DNA from 2 places in the Nocardia sp. NPDC127579 genome. Region 2 is predicted to be linked to the other one. Evidence: riboswitches for the same ligand, from Rfam matches in the RefSeq annotation. Region 2 holds a riboswitch; the other holds the start of a gene.
What was found. A riboswitch is a leader RNA that binds a small molecule or an ion and turns the genes downstream of it on or off. The one in region 2 is predicted to bind thiamine pyrophosphate.
Positions count from the first base shown of each region.

Region 1: another riboswitch for thiamine pyrophosphate. It lies ahead of thiC (phosphomethylpyrimidine synthase ThiC); the one in region 2 lies ahead of ACFVMC_RS08545 (purine-cytosine permease family protein).

Region 1 covers NZ_JBHXVZ010000007.1:361,276-372,159, reverse strand. Annotated here, with positions in the region: gene ACFVMC_RS24605 (MFS transporter) at 1-152, shown strand, start outside; gene ACFVMC_RS24600 (hypothetical protein) at 195-1,277, shown strand; gene thiC (phosphomethylpyrimidine synthase ThiC) at 1,234-2,871, opposite strand; TPP riboswitch at 2,879-2,980, opposite strand; gene ACFVMC_RS24590 (VOC family protein) at 3,123-3,593, opposite strand; gene fahA (fumarylacetoacetase) at 3,657-4,838, opposite strand; gene ACFVMC_RS24580 (homogentisate 1,2-dioxygenase) at 4,835-6,061, opposite strand; gene ACFVMC_RS24575 (exodeoxyribonuclease III) at 6,191-7,018, opposite strand; gene ACFVMC_RS24570 (GNAT family N-acetyltransferase) at 7,049-8,011, opposite strand; gene ACFVMC_RS24565 (peptide deformylase) at 8,023-8,613, opposite strand; gene ACFVMC_RS24560 (DUF3263 domain-containing protein) at 8,797-9,099, shown strand; gene ACFVMC_RS24555 (LytR C-terminal domain-containing protein) at 9,149-9,763, shown strand; gene ACFVMC_RS24550 (superoxide dismutase family protein) at 9,896-10,582, shown strand; gene ACFVMC_RS24545 (glutamate--cysteine ligase) at 10,596-10,884, shown strand, end outside.
Region 2 covers NZ_JBHXVZ010000002.1:204,207-215,090, forward strand. Annotated here, with positions in the region: gene ACFVMC_RS08515 (hypothetical protein) at 1-370, shown strand, start outside; gene ACFVMC_RS08520 (MHYT domain-containing protein) at 482-1,369, opposite strand; gene ACFVMC_RS08525 (hydrogenase maturation protein) at 1,385-3,085, opposite strand; gene ACFVMC_RS08530 (ABC transporter substrate-binding protein) at 3,551-5,149, shown strand; gene ACFVMC_RS08535 (alpha/beta hydrolase) at 5,164-7,032, opposite strand; gene ACFVMC_RS08540 (hypothetical protein) at 7,032-7,331, opposite strand; gene ACFVMC_RS08545 (purine-cytosine permease family protein) at 7,432-8,784, opposite strand; TPP riboswitch at 8,780-8,895, opposite strand; gene ACFVMC_RS08550 (metallophosphoesterase) at 9,088-9,915, shown strand; gene ACFVMC_RS08555 (hypothetical protein) at 9,925-10,470, opposite strand.

The sequences.
Region 1 (10,884 bases), on a different contig from region 2:
AGCCGCGGGCGCAGGTGCTCGCCGCGACCGAGCACGCCTTCGATGTCGCGCTCACGATCACCTCCTATGTGTCCGCGGCGATCGTCGCGACGGTGGCGGTGGTCGCGGTCTGGCTGGTGCCGCGCGGATTCCGCGTCACCGGCCGCCATTGACGCGGCCCGCCCCGTCTATACGGTTATCGACAATTTGCCGAATTGTTTCCGTGCGACTTTTATCAGCTGGTTGAATGGCCAGGGTTACCGCCGAGAAATTGTGAATGGGGGCAGGACCGGACGATCAATTCCCTTGGAGGCATGATGGCCAGCAGTGCGAACGGCAAGTCCACCCGTGGAACAACCGGCGCGGCCCAGCGCACGGTCCGGATTCCGCGCACCGTCGAACGGCCGGTCCTCCGGATCGTCGACAAGGTCGAGAAGAAGCCGGTGCGGGTGCAGCGTGTGATCGAGAAGCCGGTCGTGGAAATCCAGGACAAGGTGATCGAAAAGCACGTCACCGTGGAACGCCGCACGCACAAGCCGGTGGTGGAGATTGTCGACAAGGTGGTCGAGGTGCCGGTTCAGCAGATCCGGGAGCGGGTGGTGGAAAAGCCCGTGGAAACGGTGATCCACAAGATCGTGCAGAAACCGGTCGTCACCATTGTGGAGAAAATCGTCGAGATACCGGTCGAGAAGATCGTCTACAAAGTGGTGCGGCGGCCGGTGGAAAAGATCGTGCGGATCTACGAGGACAAGCCGGTCATCAAGATCGTGAAGGTGCCCCGCGAGGTCGTCCACGAGAAAGTCGTCACCAAGCCGGTTACCAAGGTGGTCACCAAGACCGTCACCAAGGTGGTCGAGAAACCCAAGATCGTGCGCAAGACCGTCGGCAAGACCGTGCGGTGGGAGGTCGAGAAGATCGTCGAGAAACCGCAGATCACCGAAAAGGTGATCGAGCGGCCGGTCGAGCACATCGTGCACCTGGTGCTGGAACAGCCGCGGCTCGTGCAGCGGGCGATCCGGGTGAACAAGGCGGCCGCCAGAACCGGCGACAAACCCAAGCCCGCGCGCAAACCCGTCCGCCGGATGGCCGGCACGACCACGCGCCGACCCGAGCCGGACCGCCCGATCCGGCTCGAACAGACCGTGCCGCCGAGCGCGACGCCCGCTGTGCAACGGGCGCTCGGGCTGACCCCGCGCGGCATCCGGACGGCGGTGACGACGGCGGCGCCCCTCGCCGTCGTCACCGCCTCGGCGGTCAGGACACGACCGGCAGATACACCTGGCCGCCCGCGCCGGTGAACTCGGCGGACTTCTCCGCCATGCCCGCCTCGATCGCCTCCACATCCGTAAGCCCTTGCCGCTCCGCGTATTCCCGCACATCGGCGGAGATCCGCATGGAGCAGAACTTGGGCCCGCACATGGAGCAGAAGTGCGCGGTCTTGGCGGGTTCCGCGGGCATGGTCTCGTCGTGGTATTCGCGCGCGGTGTCCGGATCCAGCGACAGCGCGAACTGGTCGAGCCAGCGGAATTCGAAACGGGCCTTGGACAATTCGTTGTCCCGGTCCTGCGCGTGCGGGTGTCCCTTGGCCAGATCGGCCGCGTGCGCGGCGATCTTGTAGGTGATCACGCCGACCTTCACATCATCGCGATTCGGCAGTCCCAGATGCTCTTTCGGGGTGACGTAGCAGAGCATGGCGGTGCCCGCCTGCGCGATGATGGCCGCGCCGATGGCCGAGGTGATGTGGTCGTAGGCCGGAGCGATATCGGTGGCCAGCGGGCCCAGGGTGTAGAACGGGGCCTCCTCGCACAGCTCCTCCTCGAGCCGCACGTTCTCCACGATCTTGTGCATCGGCACATGACCGGGGCCCTCGATCATCACCTGCACGCCATGGGATTTCGCGATGGTGGTGAGTTCGCCGAGGGTGCGCAGCTCGGCGAACTGCGCCTCGTCGTTGGCGTCGGCGATCGAACCCGGGCGCAGGCCGTCGCCGAGCGAGAAGGTGATGTCGTAGCGCGCCAGGATCTCGCAGAGTTCCTCGAAATGCGTGTACAAGAACGATTCCCGATGGTGGGCCAGACACCAGGCCGCCATGATGGAGCCGCCGCGCGAGACGATGCCGGTGACCCGTTTGGCCGTCAGCGGGATGTAGCGCAGCAGCACGCCCGCGTGCACGGTCATGTAGTCCACGCCCTGCTCGGCCTGCTCGATCACGGTGTCGCGGTAGATCTCCCAGGTGAGCTTGGTCGGATCGCCGTTCACCTTCTCCAGCGCCTGGTAGATCGGCACGGTGCCGACCGGGACGGGGGAGTTGCGCATGATCCACTCGCGGGTCTCGTGGATGTTCTTGCCGGTGGACAGGTCCATGATGGTGTCCGCGCCCCAGCGGGTGGCCCACACCATCTTCTCCACCTCCTCGGCGATGGAGGAGGAGACCGCCGAATTGCCGATATTGGCGTTGATCTTCACCAGGAACTTCTTGCCGATGATGGTCGGCTCCAGTTCCGGATGGTTGTGATTGGCGGGAATGACCGCGCGGCCCGCGGCGACCTCGGCGCGGACCAGTTCGGCCGAGACCCCTTCGCGTGCGGCGATGAAACGCATCTCGGGGGTGAGGATGCCCTGGCGCGCCCAGGCCAGCTGGGTACGCGGCCCCTCGACTTCGGGTTTGGCCCAGGTGTCGCGCAACTTGGCGAGCCCGGCCTCGAGGTCGATGGTGGCGGCGTCGTCGGTGTACGGACCGGAGGTGTCGTACACGTCGAAATGCTCACCGTTGGTGAGATTGATGCGCCGCACCGGAATTCGCAGGTCGTCGCGCTCGAGATAGTGCTTGACGCTGCCTTCGATCGGTCCCGTGGTGACGGTGTCGATGGTTTCGGACGTGGTGGTGCCCATGTGCTTCTCCCTACGCCGGCATTACCCGGTCAGGTTCATACGGTCGACGGCCCTGAACGCCCGGAAACTGGGCTAGCCGTCCTCTCAGCCCGCTGGTGCGAGCCCCCGTTCGTGTCATGTTCTGCTGCCGCCCGACCATACCTGTCCGCTACCGCCCGGCATGCACCGAATGCCGGAATCCGGTCGATCCGCACAAGCGGCCGGGCGGTTCGTCGCGGCGCGCTCGGAGGATCCGCCACCGCGCCGCCGGATCAGCCGGCCGTGCCGTTGTAGGCGTCGCGCATGCCTTGCACGTCGATCTTGCGCATGCCGAGCATGGCCCGGTCGACCGCCGCCGGATCGCCGACCATGAGCTGGTTGGCTTCGGCGGGCCAGATCTGCCAGGGCACCCCGTACCTGTCGTTGAGCCAGCCGCATTCGATCTCCTGGCCGCCGTCGGCCAGCAGCGCCACCCAGAGCCGGTCGACCTCGGCCTGACTGTCGCAGTTGATCAGCAGCGACATGGCGTGCGTGTAGTGGTAGTCGCCACCGCCGTTGATGGCGGTGAAGTGCTGCCCGGCGAGTTCGAAGTCGACGGTCATGACCGATCCGGCTTCGCGTGGCCCGGCCTCGGTGTAGCGCTGCACACCGGTGATCTTGGAGTCCGGGAACAGCGAACAGTAGAACTCGGCGGCCTCCTCGGCCTGCGTGTCGTACCAGAGGTTGGTGACGATCTTCTGCATGACGGGTCCTCCCGGTCGTGTGCATGGGGTCTGTACCGATACCGACGGTGGGTGGAGCGAAAACTAATCGTCGCGTTCGCGCGCGGCCCAGATGCGGCCGCGGACCTCGCCGAGGCCGATGCGCCGCGTGCCGGGGCCGGGGGCGGAGGCGGTGAGCACGATCTCGTCGCCGTCTTCCAGGAAGGTGCGCTTCTGGCCGTTGACACGGATGGGTTCGGTTCCGCCCCAGGATAATTCGATGAACGAACCGCGCTGGTCGGGTTCCGGGCCGGAGATGGTGCCCGAGGCGTAGAGATCGCCGGTACGGGTGGCGGCGCCGTTGGCGGTGAGGTGGGTCAGCATCTGCGCCGGTGACCAATACATGCGCGCGAACGGCGGGTAGGAGACCGGTGTGCCGTCCCAGTGCACGGTGAGGTCGATATCCAGGCCCCACGGGGCCTCGGCACGCAGATAGGGCAGCGGTTCGGGCGTTTGCGCGGGCAGCGGGATCCGGGCCGCCGCCAAGGCGGCCAGGGGGGTGATCCAGGCCGCGAGCGAGGTCGCGAAGGACTTGCCCAGGAACGGGCCGAGCGGCTGGTATTCCCAGGCTTGGATATCGCGGGCCGACCAGTCGTTGACCAGCGCGACGCCGAAGACGTGCGCGCCGAAATCCTCGATATCGATGGGCTGCCCCAGCGTGGAGCCGGCGCCCACCACGAAACCCAGCTCGGCTTCGATGTCCAAACGCCGTGACGGTCCGAAATCCGGTGTGCCGGAATCGGTTCGACGCTGTCCGCGGGGTCGCACGATATCGGTGCCCGACACCACGACCGTGCCCGCCCGGCCGTGGTAGCCGACCGGCAGATGCCGCCAATTCGGCAGCAGCGGTTCGGAATCGGGGCGGAACAACCGGCCCAGATTGGTCGCGTGGTCGAGGCTGGCGTAGAAGTCGACATAGTCGCCGACCTCGATCGGCAGTTTCAGCTCGACCTCGGCGAGCGAATGCACCGCCGCGGCGGGGAGATCGGCGGCGGCGAGCGCGAGCAGCCGATCCCGCACCTCGTGCCAGCGTGCGGAGCCCTGGGCCAGAAAGGGATTCAGGCTCGTCGCGGCGAACGTCGAATCATCCAGCGCCACAGCGAGATCGATGACGCAGTCGCCCAGCCGGACACCGACGCGGAACGGCCGCCCCGGCGGCGCGAAGACGCCATACGGCAAATTCTCCGGGCCGAACAGGGATTCCGGCGCGACCTCGATCCGCGTCACCGTGCGCCCCCGCCCGGTCGGTCGGCCCCATCGGGGCCCCGGCCCGACCAGGTCCATGCGTAGGCCGGATCCTCGCAGGCCAGCGCGCCCTCGCCGAGCTCTAGCGGACGGAAGGTGTCGACCATGACGGCCAGCTCGTCGAAGAACTCCAGCCCGATGCTGCGCTCGTAGGCGCCGGGCTGCGGACCGTGCGCGTACCCGCCCGGATGCACCGAGACCGAACCCTGCCCGATCCCGGATCCCTTGCGCGCCTCGTAGTTTCCGCCGCAATAGAACATGATCTCGTCGGAGTCGACGTTGGAGTGGTAGTAGGGCACCGGAATGGAGAGCGGGTGGTAATCCACCTTGCGCGGCACGAAATTACAGACCACGAAATTGGTGCCCTCGAACGCCTGGTGTGCGGGGGGCGGCTGGTGGATCCGCCCGGTGATCGGTTCGAAATCGGCGATATTGAAGGTGAGCGGATACAGGCATCCGTCCCAGCCGACCACGTCGAACGGATGGGTCGCGTACAGCATGCGGGTACCCGCGATCTGCCCGCCGGGCCGATGCTTGACCAGGACCTCCACATCGGTACCGGTGGCCAGCAGGATCTCGCCGGGGCCGTGCAGGTCGCGCTCGCAGTAGGGTGAATGTTCCAGCAGCTGACCATATTTGGAGAGATAGCGCTTGGGTGGCGTGATGTGGCCGGACGCCTCGATGACGTAGGCGCGCAGCGGTTGCGGCCCGCTGGGCAGCCAGCGGTGCGTGGTGGCGCGGGGCAGCAGCACCTGGTCGCCCTGGCGGGCGGGCAGCGCGCCGAAGACGGTTTCCACGATGGCCGCGCCGGACTCGATATAGACCAGTTCGTCGCCGATCGCGTTGCGGTACAGCGGCGACGGCGCGCTCGCGACCACATAGGAGATCCGCACGTCGGCATTGCCGAGTACCAGGCGGCGGCCGGTCACCACGTCGGTGCGGGCGGGCGCGTCACCGTCGAACAGGTCGTGCAGGCGCAGATGCCGGTGCCGCAGTGGGTGATTCGGGGTGGTGCGCTGATCCGGCAGGTCCCAGACCGTGGCATCGACGATGGCCGGCGGCAGACCGCGGTGATACAGCAGCGAGGAATCCCCGGAGAACCCCTCCTCACCCATCAGCTCCTCGTAGTAGAGCGCGCCGTGCTCGTCGCGATGCTGGGTGTGCCGCTTCGGCGGCACCGAACCGACCTGCCGATAGAACGCCATGCCCGCATGCTAGTGCGCGGTGCCACGAATTGGAGCAAGGTTGCCGGATAATTGGCACTTTGCCTGGTATTTCGTCGGTCGAACCCGATTGTGGCAGAACAATTGCCTAGCTACGCGCCGATCCGCTTATCACCGCGCGGGCGCGAAATCGAACTCCGCGATCACTGGGGCGTGGTCGCTGGCGCCCTTGCCCTTGCGCTCCTCGCGGTCGACCAGCGCATCGGTGACGGTGGCGGCCAGCGCCGGCGAGGCCAGTACGAAATCGATGCGCATGCCCTCGCGGCGCGGGAAGCGCAACTGGGTGTAGTCCCAATAGGTGTAGACGCCGGGCCCCGGCGCGAACGGCCGCATGACATCGGCGAACCCGCTCGCGGCGAACGCGTCGAAGGCATCGCGTTCCGGTTGCGAGACATGGGTTTTGCCCGCGAATAACTCCATCGACCAGACGTCCTCGTCGCGCGGCGCGATATTCCAGTCGCCGACCAGCGCCACCGCGGCCGCCGGGTCCGCCCGCAGCCGGTCGGTCGCCGCGGCGCGCAGCGCGGCCAGCCATTCCAGCTTGTAGGCGTAGTGCGGGTCGTGCAGCGCGCGCCCATTGGGCACATACAGACTCCACACCCGCACGCCGCCGCAGGTCGCGCCGAGCGCCCGCGATTCCACCACCGGCGCGCTGATCAGCGACTCACCCGCGTCCTTGTCGAAACCGGGCTGGCCGGGGAAGGCGAGCTCGACGTCGTCCAGCCCGACGCGGGAGGCGATGGCCACGCCGTTCCACTGGTTCACACCCAGATGCGCGACCTCGTAGCCGCGCTCCTCGAACGGTTCGAACGGAAACTGGTCGTCGCGGCATTTGGTTTCCTGCATGGCGAGCACGTCGATGTCCTGGCGGTCCAGGAACTGCGCCACCCGATCGATCCGGGAGCGGATGGAATTGACGTTCCAGGTCGCCAGACGCACGAACTGCCTTCTTTCGGAATCGGATCGGCGCTACTGCGGCGCGGCGTAGCGGTAGGCGTGATGGTCCAGGAAGCCGAGCTCGCGATACAGGGCCAGCGCCGCGGCATTGTCGGCCTGCACCTGCACATAGGCGTGGGTCGCGCCGCGCGCGTGCCCCCACCGGATCAGCTCGGCGCACACCAGTGCGCCCAGCCCGTGGCGACGGTGCGCGGCCTGCACGGCGATACAGCTCAGACCGACCCAGCGGCGCAGGTCCGGCGCCGTGGTGACGGCCGCGCGCCCGATGGCGATCGGTTCCGGCACGCCCAGTGCGGCGAAACCGACCGTGCCGTCGTGCACGGCGGTCACCACCTCGGTCACGGGCCGGCGCGGCAGCGCGACGAGGGCCGGGTTCTCGCCCTGGTAGCGGTGCAGCTGTAGCCAGGCCTGGTCCGGCTCGGGTGCGGTGCGCACCATCGGCGGGCCCTGGGGGAGTACGAAGTTCTCGATATCGATGCCGAGCACCAGCGTCTCGTTCCAGGTGCGCCAGCCCCGCGGCACCGGTGCCAGCCGATCCGGCAGCAGCAGCTGGAACGGCAGTCCGCGCTCGGCGTACCACTCGGCGATACGGCGCAGCGGCTCCACCGACAGCTGCGCGGGCTCCCCCGAACGACCGAGCGGCACAGCGGAATTGGCCCGAGTGGTGTAGCCGTGCCCGGCGCGCAGCAGCCAGCCGTCGATCCAGTCCTGCTCCACACCCGGCCACGCGTCGGCCGCGGCGGTCTCCAGCGAGCGGATCTCGGCGGTACGAATCGGTCTGGGGCCCAACGCCTTCAATGCCACCACCCGGTCGGCCTCGACCGAGACCAGTTGCCCGTCACCGGATTCGACGGTCGGCGGCTCCAGCGCCACCAGCGTGCCGATCACATCGGTCAACGGCGGCGTGGCGCCGTCCGGTAGCCGGTAGCGCAGCACGACCCGGGCGCCGAGTGGGATCGCGGGTTCAGTTGTCATCTGCTCACGATTCAGTCGTCGTGGCCGAACGGATCCGGCACGGTGCCCGGCACCCAGCTCAGCCCCGGCACACCCCAGCCCTCGCGCTTGACGGCCTTCTTGGCCGCCCGCGCATGCCGGCCGATCAGCACGTCCACGTACAGGAAGCCGTCGAGGTGGCCCACCTCGTGCTGCAGCATGCGGGCGAAGAAGCCCTTGCCCTCGATCTCGACCGGCTCGCCGTGCTCGTCGGTGCCGGTGACCCGCGCCCAGTCGGCGCGGCCGGTGGGGAACTGGTAGCCCGGAACCGACAGGCAGCCCTCGTCGTCGTCATCGGGGTCCGGCATGGTCTCGGGAATCTCCGAGGTCTCCAGCACCGGATTGATCACCGCGCCCTTGCGGCGGGTGGCCTTTCCGTCGGCGGTGACATCGGGGCAGTCGTAGACGAACAGCCGCAGCGGCACGCCGACCTGATTGGCGGCCAATCCGACGCCGTTGGAGACATCGAGGGTCTCGTACATATCCGCGAGCAACTGCGCCAATTCCTCCGGTGTCTGGGTAACCGGTTCGGTCGGGTGGTGCAGAACAGGGTCACCGATGACCACGATGGGGAGGACTGCCATGGGAAACAAGCCTAACGGTGCGCCCGGCCGGCGCGCTCCAGAGCCCGGGCGCAGGACACGCCGCAAACTACTGGTAACCGAACACGCCGAGTTGGAGCTGAGGCCGCCCCCTACCGCATGGTTGAATGATCCGCGACGTAAGGCACCATTTTTCGTCTGGTTACAACTCGGCGAGGGAGCAGGATGGACGGCGCAGCGGCTCGGAATCTCGAGACGGCAACCGAGGGGGACGGCAGCGGCCTGACTCGCCGCGAGCTCGACATCCTGGCCTTCGAGCGACAGTGGTGGAAATACGCGGGCCTCAAGGAAGAGGCGATCCGCGAACTCTTCTCGCTCTCGCCCACCCGCTACTACCAGGTGCTCAACGCGGTCGTCGATCGCCCGGAGGCCCTGGCCGCGGACCCCATGCTGGTCAAGCGGCTGCGTCGGTTGCGGGCCAGCCGGCAGAAGGCCAGAGCGGCGCGCCGCCTCGGATTTCAGGTATGACACCCCCACTTCCGTTCGCCAAAGCTGAAGTCCGGCTAGGGTCGGTGGCGTGAGTTCACCCAATCCCACCACCGGCGGGCCGCCGTTGCGCGCGCTGGCGATGGTTTTGATCGCGTTGGCGATCGTGTTCGCCGGCCTCGGCGCGATGTCGCTGTCGAATTCCGACTCCGGCACCGTGGCCGAAACACCGTCCAGCACACCGCAGCCGGTAGCCCCCGCCAGTACGGCGGCGCCGCGGACCACCGCGCCGACCAGCGCCGCGGCCGCCACCACCGGTGCGACGTCCACCACAGCGACGTCCACGACAGCGACCGCCACCACCGCGCCGAGCACCACCAGCAGCCCGGCCGCCACCACCACGGCGGCCGAGACCACCCCGGCGGGGGCGGTGAATCGCGCTGTCCCCGTGAGGGTTCTGAACAACAGCCTGGTCGCCGGGCTGGCCGCGACCACGGCCGCCGAGCTCACCGCCAATGGCTGGACCAATGTCTCGCCCGGTAACTACTCGGGCGGCACCATCGCGAAAACGACCGTGTTCTACGGGAATACGGCCGGTGAGCGCGAAGCCGCGCAGCAGATCGCGAGCGAGCTCGGGATATCCGCCGAGCCGAAAACGGCGGGAATCGACGGTACCGGTGTAGTCGTCATTCTGACGGGTAACTGACCAACTGCGCGGCGCGGGACACACGGCCCCTGCCGGGTCGGACACGACGGACGTGGCATCATCTTGTCCGGTAACGAACGTTGTCCACCCAGCTTTACCGTAAAATTTCGGTACTCGCGAAGGAGTTCCCCGATGGCCCCAGCCACAACTCGTCGCCCGTCCTGGCGGACTGTGACCCCGGTGCTTGCGGTCGCGGTCTTCGGCCTCGCGGCCTGCACCAACAGCCAGGAATCGAGTGACGTCAAGGGCACCACGCCGCCGGTGTGGACCGGTGCGGACGCCCCGCCGAAGGCGGAGCCGGGCAAGGAAACCGGCACCCCGCACGCCGGCTCGGGCTACAAGGTCGAACTGAAGGACGCCTCGGGAGCCGCGGTCGGCACCGCCACCTTCGTCGCCAACGGCGGCCATCTGCAGCTCACCGTCTCCGCGCACGGCCTGAAGCCCGGCTTCCACGGCCTGCACATCCACTCCGTCGGCAAGTGCGAGCCGAACTCGGTCGCTCCGACCGGCGGCCCCGCGGGCGCGTTCCTGTCCGCCGGCGGCCACCTCCAGGTCGGCAACGCCAACTCGCATCCGGCCAGCGGCGATCTGACCTCGCTCGAGGTGCGCTCCGACGGCGCGGCCGAGCTGGTCACCACCACCGACGCGGTCACCCTGGACGACATCAAGGGCAAGGCCCTGATGATCCATGCCGACGCGGACAACTTCGGGAACATTCCCAACCGTTATCTCCAGGCCAACGGCGCCGCTGGACCGGACCAGAGCACGCTCGCGACAGGCGATGCGGGTGACCGTGTCGCCTGCGGCGTGATCCAATAACGAAGGTGGCGACATGGCCGGGGCACGAAGCGCGAACGTACCGTTCAAAGGTTCACCCCGGCCCACGATCGGGATCGAATGGGAGATCGCGCTCGTCGACAAGGTGACGCGCGATCTCTCCAATACCGCCGCCGCGGTGTTCGACGCGGTCGGTGATCTGCGGGCCCACGACGGCACCCCGCAGGTCACCAAGGAATTGCTGCGCAATACCGTCGAACTGGTCACCGGCGTGCACGACACCGTGGCCGGTGCGGTCGAGGACCTGCGCGCCACCATGGACACCGTGCGCCGCGCCGCCGACC
Region 2 (10,884 bases):
GATCGCCGAGGTGCTGATCACGAAGTATGGGTTGGCGGACGTCGTCTCGATCGACCCGCGCCGCAACCCGGATGGAACGCTGGAATATCTGTCCACCCTCGGCGTTGCCGAGCAAGTGGCGGCGCTGCGTGGCCCGGGCGTCGGCAACCGAGCGGGTGTCGTAGCGTTCGAAGACCACCTGTGGCGCGCCACCTACAGCACCACCGTGCGCGGGTTCGACGCCTACGCACCCGCCGGGATCCCCATGCCGCGCGAATACGACCCGCAATCCGGTCAACCATGGACCACCGGCCCCGAGAAGTACCTGCCCGTCGATTACCTCGGCCGCGCACAACTGTTGCAGTCCACCGGTTTCCCGGAATTCCGCTGACCCGTCGTCGCACGGGACGCAAAGCCGCGCCCGCTCGACGGCGCGTGGCGGCCGGTCGGGCAGGCTTGATCGAGTCCGACCGGAATCGCGTGCGTCCGCTGACCTCTCGGTTCAGTGCCGGCTGAGTTCTCGGTCGTTGTCGCGCAGGGACCAGTCGGCGTTGACGCTGCTGCGGGGCTGGTCGGCGGTGCGGCGGCCGCGCACCTCGTCGGTGGTCGGCCAGTGCATGGCCGGGTCCCGCGGTTCGCGGTCCAGGCGCTCGTCGCGGGTGCTGCGCTCGTCGATCTCGGCGAATCCGACCAGGATGACCAGCATCATCAGCACCAGCGTGACGGTGACGATGAGCGGGGTGAGCAGCTGGGTGGGCTCCACGCCGCTGTCCGGTGAGACCGCCGCGTGGTGGGTGCTGTGCGGCGCGTGCATGGAATACATTCCGGTGTAGTGCATTCCGCACACCGCCAAGCCCATGATGGTGGACGCGCCGACGGTGGCGAACAGACCGCGCACATGCAGCATGAACCACAGTGCGGCGGTCGCCGCGACCACGGCGATCACGATGGACAGGGCCACCGTGCCGAGCGAATACTGCATGTCCATACCGGTTTTCATGGCGAACATGCCCAGGTAGTGCATGGCCGCCACGCCGAGACCGGTGACCGCGCCGCCGATCGGCAGCGATACCAGCTCTCGCCCGCCGCGCACCACGATGGACAGCCCGATCCACACCACCACGACCGCGATGGCCGCGCTGAGCAGCGTCATCGGGATGTCGTAGCGAATGGTGGCGCCCGGGATGGAGAAGCCGAGCATGGCCGTGAAGTGCATGACCCAGATACCCGCGCCGCCCAGCGACACGGCGGCCGCGATCAGCCAGCCGGCCGGCCATTCGGCCAGCCGGGCGTGTGAGGTGCAGCGCAGGCCGAGCAGCGATCCGAGCAGCGAGATGCAGAAGGCCACGATGGGAGTGATCCACCCGTAGCTGAAGTGATCGAATTCCATTGGTGCTCCGTAGGTTCAGCCGAGCAGATGCGCCGGTGTCGCGGTCGCGCAGACCTTGTGGACGAAGTTGCGCCGCAGCTGGTGATACGGCGATCCGGGGGCGAAGTTCTCGCGCATCCGCTCGAGTTCCTCCGCGCGGTAGGCCGCGAGCGGCTTCACCGCCTCGTCGGCGGCCAGTCGCCGCTTCTTCTCCACCAGCCGCGTGGCCAGCTCCGGCGAATCGGCCAGGGCCGCCGCCTCGGTGCGCACCCAGGCCCAGAAGGACGCCGGGCTGCCGGGGATGACCTGGTCCACCAGGCCGAGGGCGCGGGCGGCCCGTGCGCCGACCGGGAGTGGATTCTGGGTCAGGCGTTCGGCCGTCGCCGCGCCCACCCGGCGTGGCAGCGTGTAGGTCCAGTACTCCGAACCGTAGAGGCCCATCAGTTTGTAATGCGGGTTCACCACGGCCGATTCGCGGCACCACACCTCGTCGGCGGCGAGCGCGAGCATGATCCCGCCGGCCGCGGCATTGCCCGGCAGCGCCGAGATGACCAGCTTGTCGGTGGTGGTGAGGATGGCCTCGACCAGGTCGTCCATCGCGTTGATATTGCGCCAGGACTCCTCACCCGGATCCGCCGCGCCCTCGATCACATTGAGGTGGATGCCATTGGAGAAGAAGTCGCGGCGCGGCCCGAGGACGAGCACGCCGATCGGCCGGGTGCGGGCCTGCTCGTAGGCGTAGAGCAGGCGGCGGCACTGGCCGGTGCTCATGGCCCCGCCCGCGAACTCGAATTCCAGGTAGCCGACCGAATCCTGTTCGCGGTAGCGGATTTCCGACCAGGTGTCGCGGGCAGCGGCCTCGGCGGGGGACACCGGCACCTCGGGCACCGCGGGCAGCAGGCTGCCGAGTACGTCGGTGGCGGACTGCTTGAACGTGGGCGGGCCGCCCTGCTCGCGACGAGCCCGCAGCTGCGGCAGCCAGACCGCGCCGTCCACGGTGGCCCGGCAGATGGCGCCGTCGCGGGTCGCGATGATGCTGCCGGGCTTGCCGCGCAGCTGGTCTTCGTTGTGGCCGCCGTGTACGAAGAACTCGCGGCCGTACATGTCGTCCAGTACGCCGGGCTGGGAGTCGGCGGCGCGCAGCTTGCGCAGCACGGTAGTGGTGTCGTCGGTGGCCCAGTTGATCCGCCGGTAGGGCTGGGAGTGGTACGGGCGTAGTTCGCCGCGCACGTCGGATCGGCTGTAGTCCAAGGGTTCCGGGCGGTATCGGCCGCTTTCGAAGCGCTCGACCGCCAGCAGGACCGCAGCCAGCGCGGCGTCGGCGACCTCGTTGCGATACAGCCCGCTCTTGCCCACCGCCGCGACCGGGAACGGTACCGAGGCCCAGATCGGCCCGGCGTCCATCTCGGCGACCGCCTGCAGCACGGTCACGCCCCAGTCCCGCGCGCCGGTGCTGATCGCCCAGTCCAGCGAGGACGGCCCACGGTCGCCTTTCGGCCCGGGGTGCACGATCAGCACGGTGTGCTGGGTCCAGATGTCGTCGGGGATGGCCTTGGTCAGCATCGGCGCGAGGATCAGGTCCGGGCGGAACCGCGCCACACCCGCGCGCAGCTGATCGTCGCCTAACGCCAGCTCGACCCCGATATGGTGCCCGCGGTCGCGTAATTCGGCGTGGACGCGCTGGGTGAGGCTGTTGAACGCGCTGGCGACCAGCAGGATGCGCAAGGTGTACTCCATCAGGCGGATGTCGTGCGACGAGGTGATGGCGTCCCGGATGTCCGGTTCGGCATCAGGAGAAGTTAACCGTAACCAAGACGTTATGCACCTCGGTCCAATCCCCAGTGCGAGGAGCATGTTTAGCGGGCGGGTCATTGAAACCGCTGGTCGATAAGGGTTTTCGAGTGCTGTGACGCACAGTGATAGCGACTGGCTAATGTGTCTTTTAGAACAAGTTGATTAGAGTTCGGCCCGATTGGGTACCTGTAGTGCCCCGAAAACGGCGATATCGCGGTTGCCCATCGATGGCCCGCGCCGGTCCGGTTACCCGTGAGTACACGGGCTTGCTGACAGTACGCCAGGGCTCGTTCGAGCACCTCTAGCGAACCGGGTACAGGCCGACCTCGGAATCGCTACTGTCCGAATATCTTCCGGGGCAGACGGATGAGGGTCGGCCCTGGTTCTGCTCGATGTCAGGAGAACGCAGTGAGATTCACAAGAGCTGGCGCGTTGATCGGGGCGGTGCTACTGGCCACAAGCCTGGGCCTGTCCGCATGCGGTACCGACGACGGCGCGGACGCCGATATCGTCACGACCAACGGTGGCGAACCGCAGAACCCGCTGGTGCCGGGAAATACCAACGAGAACATGGGCGGCCGGGTGGTCGACCGGTTGTTCGCGGGGCTGAAGTACTACGACGCCGATGGTCAGCCGCACAACGAGATGGCCGAGAAGATCGAGACCACCGATCGCAAGAACTACAAGATCACGATCAAGCCGGACTGGAAGTTCACCGACGGCACCGTGGTCAAGGCCAAGAACTTCGTCGACGCCTGGAACTACACCGCACTCGGGACCAACGCCCAGTTGCAGAGCTATGTCTTCACCCCGATCCTGGGGTTCGACGAGGTCTCGGCCGATCCGCCGAAGGCGCAGACCATGGCGGGGCTGAAGGTCGTCGACGACCGCACCTTCACCGTCGAATTGCAGTTCCCCTCCATCGATTTCGAGATCGGCCTGGGCTACTCGCCGTTCTATCCGCTGCCCGACGCGGCGTTCAAGGATATGAAGGCCTTCGGCGAGGCCCCGATCGGCAACGGCCCGTACAAGTTCAAGACCTGGGAACACAACGTCAAGATCGATCTGGAGCCCAATCCGGACTATCCCGGCGGGCGCCCGGCCAAGAACAAGGGCCTGCGGTTCGTGCACTACCAGACCTTCGAAACCGCCTACGCCGACCTGCAAGCCGGGAACCTCGACACTCTCGACACCGTCCCGAACAGCGCGCTGGCAACCTACAAGTCCGACCTCGGTGATCGCGCGATCACCAAGCCGACCGCGCAGAACCAGCACATCGGCGTGCAGTCCAATGTGGCGCACTTCTCCGGCGAGGAAGGCGTGCTGCGCCGCAAGGCGCTGTCGATGGCGATCAACCGGGAACAGATCTGCGACAAGATCTTCCACGGCAGCCGCATCCCGGCCAAGGATTTCACCGCGAGCACCCTGCCCGGGTTCAACGGCAACCTGCCCGGCTCGGAAGTCCTGAAGTACAACCCGGAGGAGGCCAAGAAGCTGTGGGCCCAGGCCGAGGCCATCGCACCCTGGTCGGGCAGCTACGAGATCGCCTACAACTCCGACGGCGGCCATCAGGAATGGATCGAAGCGGTCGCCAACAGCATCAAGAACACGCTCGGCATCGAGGCGGTCGGCGTACCGTACCCGACCTTCAAGGACATTCGCGGCCTCATCACCGGGCGCACCATCGGCAAGGCGTTCCGTTACGGCTGGCAGGGTGACTACCCGACGATGATGCAGTTCCTGAGCGCCAACTACTACAGCTACTCCGGCACCAACAACGTCGACTACAAGAACCCGGAGCTGGACAAGCTGTTCGACGCCGCACTGGCGGCGGCCACCCTGGAGGAGTCCTACAAGATCATCGCGCAGGCCCAGACCCTGATGCTGCGCGACATGGTCGACATCCCGATCCTGGACTACGTGGCCAACGCCGGACGCTCGGACAAGGTCAAGAAGGCCGAACTGGCCTGGAACGGGTTGTTCGACTTCGAGAACATCGAGAAGTAGCTCGCCCGGCGCCCTCAGGTCACCTTGATCGTCGGCCCCAATCCGGGATTGTCGGTGACCTGGGGGTCCGCGTAGGGCTGCTTGCCCAGACGCTGGGCGGCCTGGGCGGCGAGGAGATCGGCGACCTCGTCCTTGAGATCGCCGTCGTCGCCGAGATCGATATCCACCCAATCGGTTTCGATACCGCGCTCGACGTAGGCGTGGACCTCGCCGCCACTGATCACCCCCGCGATATTGCGGAACGCGGTGGAATTCGGGTCGTTCCAATACTTTCCGTGGCCATCGGTGCCGAAAACGGGTTCCTGCTTGCCGTCGCCGTTGTAGTCGGCGTAATAGCCGGTGTCCAGGCGGGTGACGCCGGGCATCTCGTCGGGGTCGGTGCCGTCCGGGTTCTGGCCGTGCGGGTTGCGCTCCGGCAGGCCGGGAATATCCAGCCAGGAGGGCAGTCCGGAGTCGCGCGGTGCGGACTGCGCGGCCCCGATCAGGTCGCCCGGTGCGGTCATGGAGTAGCGCTGCACATTCGGGTTGGGGTTGTTCCAGCCCTTGTCCTGCACGCCGGTGCCCGCCGAGGACGCGTGCAGGATGCGGTCGGCCCGCAGGCCATGCTGCTCCGCGGTGGCGACGACGGAACCGCCGTAGGAGTGGCCGACATAGGTGACCGGTGTGCCCGGCGCCCGCTGCGCGACCTCGCGGTCCACCTCCTTGCCGAATTCCACCAGCTTGGGCGCCATCTCGGCGGCGTAGGCCGGGTTCATCGCACCCGACGGGCCCAGATCCTGCGGGAAATCGCCCTCCATGTACAGGAAGATAGGGCCCTTGGTCTGGTCGGCCAGGTTCCACGCGGCCGCCTGATTGGTCCCGGCGCCGTCCAGGCTGGTGCTGGTGCCCGGCACATAGACACCGACACCGGTTGTGCCGGTGCCGAATTCACCGAACACCTCGATCATGTGACCGCTGCCCTCGTCGGCCCGGAACATGATGAACCTGCGATCGACCTTCGCGTCGTCGGCCGCGTCGAGACCGGCGCTGCGCACCAGCTCGGTCTCCGGAGTCCGGTCCGACTCCGAATGCTTTTGCACCCGATCGGTTTTGGACGGATCGTCGATCGGTTCCAGCAGCCCCTCCAGCCGCTCGACCCGGTTCTGATCCGGGTTCGGCTTGTGCTTCTCCTGCTGGATGGCATTGCGAATATTGATCTCGTTGGCCGCGATTCGCACCGGGAACGGAATACCGTTGAGATTTCCCATCAGATCCGGATTCGCGATCACCAGCGCGCGCACATCATCCGCGCCGAGCTGGGCCACGGCGGCCGCGCGTTCTTCGGCGGTCATACCCGCCAACTGGGTGACGACATCGTCCGGATCGCGCGGGACGCCCTGGAACACGATGTCGCGCAGGCCATCTCGAATCGCGGTCAAATCGGACCGGATAGCCGCCAGCTGCTCGCCGTAGGTGGTGTCGATACGTTCGATCTCATCCATGCCGGCGAGGATATTCAATTGGTGGACACCGGCTTCGGAGTTCGCGCCATCCGGATGGGTGACATATCCCGCGTCGTCGACCGCGCAGCCCGCGGCCTGCGCGGCGGCTCGCTGAGCCAGCACATACTTTCGGGCCGCCTCGAATTCGCGGTGCGCGTCCTGTGCCTCGTCGGCGAAGCGCACCAGCAGCGCGCGCACCTCGTGTCCGTGATCGATCTCCTCGTTGGTGCGCCGCCACGCCGCGTCCCGGGTCCGCCCGCGCCAGTCCTGTGCGGCGTCCATCGCGCGGGACGAATCGGTGAGCGAGTCGTAGATCGCCACCGCGTTGTCATCGGCCACCTGTGCGGCCGCGCGCAGGCCGGCGAGATCCCAGGCCGCAAGCTGCGAGATCGTCGGCCGCATCAGCGCGCGGTCAACTTCTCGAATGCCGCGGCGGTATCGGCATCGCGCTCGGCGAGATTGCCCGCGAAGCGGTCCACCAGATCGGCCATGGCATCGAACCGGTTCGCGATCGACGCCGCCGCCTGCTGCGCCGGATCCGCGCTGTCGCGCACCGCCGCCAGCACCGCGCTGCCGTCACCGGTCGCCGCCGACAACGCCGACCAGCTCAGCCCGGACAGATCCGCGGCCTCGCGCCGCCATGTCGCGGAGATGTTCGTCAACTGCTCGGGTCGCACCCCGAACTGAGCCTCGTCGCCCACATCGCTCCCTGCATCGTCCCCAACTGCGCTTACTCAGGATTCGACGCAGCCGAGCGGCGATCGGTTCCGTATTCCGCCGACGAAACCCGCGGAAGAGGGTTTACCGGCGGCGGTCGAGCAGCGCGCCGACCAGCCAGGCCACCAGCCCCGCGACCAGGAACGACAGCAGCGACGCGCTCATCCACGCCTGCTTGGTGAAGTCCAGCGCCTCCTGCGTCCGGACCCAGAACCGGGTCCACGCACCCGCGTCACCGGGGTTGATCAGCTGATACACCGACAGGCCGACCAGCCACGCGAACACCATGCCCCAGCGCGACGGCGCATCCGCGTCGGTGTTCCACGAACCCTTGGCACGCAGGAAGAAATCGGCGACCAGCACGCCCAGCAGTGGCACGAACACCGAGCCGATCAGGCCCAGGAACCCGAAGTAGTCGTCCATTCGCAGCCACAGCGCCAGCGCTGTGATCAGCGCGCCGAGACCGATCGACAGCACCCGCCGATCGATCCGCGGCCACAGATTCTGGATCGAGACCGCCGTGGAGTAGACATTGGCGAAGGACTGGTCCGCCTCCCGGAACACCAGGATGAAGAAGAAGAACCCGCCCAGCGTGACGTGCAGGAACGGCCCGTAGACGCCGCTGTCGCCGGTGGCCAGCGCCAACGCGAGCAGCCCGAGGATGTAGGCGACGATCTGGGTCAGCGCGTAGGAGCCGCTGGCCGCGCCGAATGCCGCGCGGCTGCTCTTGGAATGCCGGGTGTAGTCCGCGGCCACCGGCATCCAGGAGATCGACACCGCCAGCGCCGCGTCGGTGGCGATCCAGAAGAGATTCCAGTCGACGCCGAACGGGCCGGAGCCCTTCGGGCCGGGATTGCTGGTCAGATCGGGGATGCCCGCCCGGAAGAACTGGATGTAGAACCAGGCCAGCGCGATCACGACGCCGACGGTGACGAACCGGCGCAGCATGCGCACCGATCCCAGCGGCCAGATCGTCAGAGCCGTGGTGATCAGGCCCGCGGCGACCACGTACAGCCAGCGTGGCCCGCCGCCGAACAATTCCTCCGCGGCGCTGCCGATGACGATGAGTTCGAAGGTGCCCCAGCCGATCAGCTGCGCGATGTTCAGCACGGTCGGCAGGTAGCTGAGCTTCGCGCCGAACAGTCCGCGCAACAGGACCATCGCGGGTTTGCCGGTGCGCGCGCCCGGCACGGCGGCCAGGCCGAGCATCAGCCCGCCGACCAGGGTGCCGATGATCATGGCCAGGATGCCGGCCGCGATGGACAGCTGTAGCGCGCCCTCGGTGTTCGGGGCCAGCACAGTGTACGCGCCGGAGAAGGCGAACAGGCTGACCCCGAGGTTGGCCCAGAACGCGCTCTGATCCCAGAACGAGAGCACCTTGGGTGCGGGCTGATCAAGGGTGAGCGGCGCCTCGTGCGCCTTGGACGGAGCAGACATTCGTCGAGCACTTTCCCTACGTCGGCATTACCCGAACAGGTTCGCGCGGTCGGCGGAGCGTAGGGCCCGCCCTCTCAGCCCGGCCGTGCCCGAGCTCCCGCAGTGGGTGGTTCGGGCGAATAGTACACGCGTCCGGCCGAATCGTGGGATGTCTCGTTGTCCCAGCTCACCGCCGTGCACGGTGGTTGTGCGGTCCACCGAAGCGGTCCGCGTGCCGGCGCCGCCGAGCTGGTGGTTCCTACCGGAAATCGGGATGCCGTGCGCTCGCGCGCCTGCGATCATTGTCGGATGGGGAGTGTCCTGATGACCGGGGATCTACACGGCAACACCACGCACGCCGTCGACCTGCTGCGGGTCGCGCAGCGGCAGGAGTGCGCGAAGATGTTCGTCCTCGGGGATTTCGGTGCCTGGGAGCACACCGCCGACGGGCGGCGCTACTTCGACGTCGTCGACCGGGTGGCCCGCAAGCACCGGGTCCGCGTGTACTTCCTGGACGGCAACCACGACAAGTCCTCGCTGCTGCGCGAACGTTACGGCACCGACCTGGATGACGAAGGTTTCCTGGTGTGCCGCAACCACATTCGGTACGCGCCGCGCGGCCACCGCTGGGTCTGGGAAGGCACCCGGTTCGCCGCGTTCGGCGGGGCGTACTCGGTGGACAAGGCGTGGCGGCTGGCCGCCGAAGCGCTGCGCGCGCGAAAAGCAGAGCGGCGCAGTCAGTTCGGCTCGCGGCGGGAGCGGCAGACCGAGGGCACGCTGTGGTTCCCGGAGGAACAGATGACCGACGCGGAATGCGACGAGCTGCTCGCCGCGGATTCCAGCTCGGTGGATGTGCTGCTCACCCACGACAAACCGCGCGCCGCCGCACCGGAGTGGAACCGCAAGGACCTGCCCGAATGCCTGCCGAACCAGGATCGGATCCAGCGAATCACCGATACCCTGCGGCCCCGGCTCCTGCTGCACGGGCACCTGCATTTCCGCTACACCGACCAGGTCGGCGCGACCCGCGTGGAAGGGCTGGGCGCCGACCCGGAAGCCTCGCATCCCCAGGACTACGCGAGCACCGACTCCTGGCTGGTGCTGCCGCTGCCGTACCTCCCCGAGGTCGGCGCGGACCGCGAAATCGCCTGAGGCCCTCGGTTATCCGGCCAGGCAAGCGTCGCGGGCGGTGTTCTTGCTCGCGTTGAACTTGTCCACCGAGGCATTGAGTGTGTCGACGCCGACCCGGCGATCCACATTGTCGGCGACCGTATTGGCGTCGTCGCGGTAGACCCGCAGCGGATCGGCGATCCGCGACGGCAGTTCCGAGACCAGCTTCCCGGTCAGTTCGGTGGCGCCGCCGCGCAGTGTGTTCACCGCCTCGGTGGCCTTGGTGTCGGCATCGGGCGCGCCGGATTCGTCCGCGTCGATATAGGCGTTGAACGCCGTGATCGACTTGGAGGTCACCTCCGCGAAGGTCTCGCAGGCGGATTCGATCGACGACTCCACCGCGGCCGCCCGCGACGACGACGCCGCGATCGAGGACGAGATCGAGGACGCGGTCACCGACGAGGTGTAAGCGGCCAGTTCGGTCTGATTGGCCTCCGCTGTACCACTGACCTGCTTGGAGCAGGCCCCGAGGAAGATGATGCCGGTGGCGGTAGCGGCAGCCGCGGCGATCAGCCCAGCCCGCTCTAGTCGTCGCATCGTGGTACGCCTCTCTGTATTCCTCGGAAGTCCGATCGCGCTGCGCGGTGCGAATCCGGACGTTTCGACGTTACTGGTTCCAGGCTGATCCTGTCGCCTGGGGCAGTAACCGCTGCGGCGATCGGCGGCGCAGCAGGCGAACTCGCTTCCGCGCGGACCGGCCGGCCACATAATTCGGTTGTGGGCCGTTGGCGGGATCCCTACGGTAGCCACCATGTCTTGCCACGCCGCTCCGTACTTCATTCGTCTGCGCAGTGCCTGGGCTCTGGCCCGCTAGCCGACGCGGAGAGAATTACTTCGGCGTCCGCGAGCGCGCCCAGGGCCCTTCGAGATCCAATCGATTCGAAGACCCGAAGGGCAGGCGCTATGGCGCAAGATTTTGCATATCGGAATTACTCGCATACCCAGGGCAAG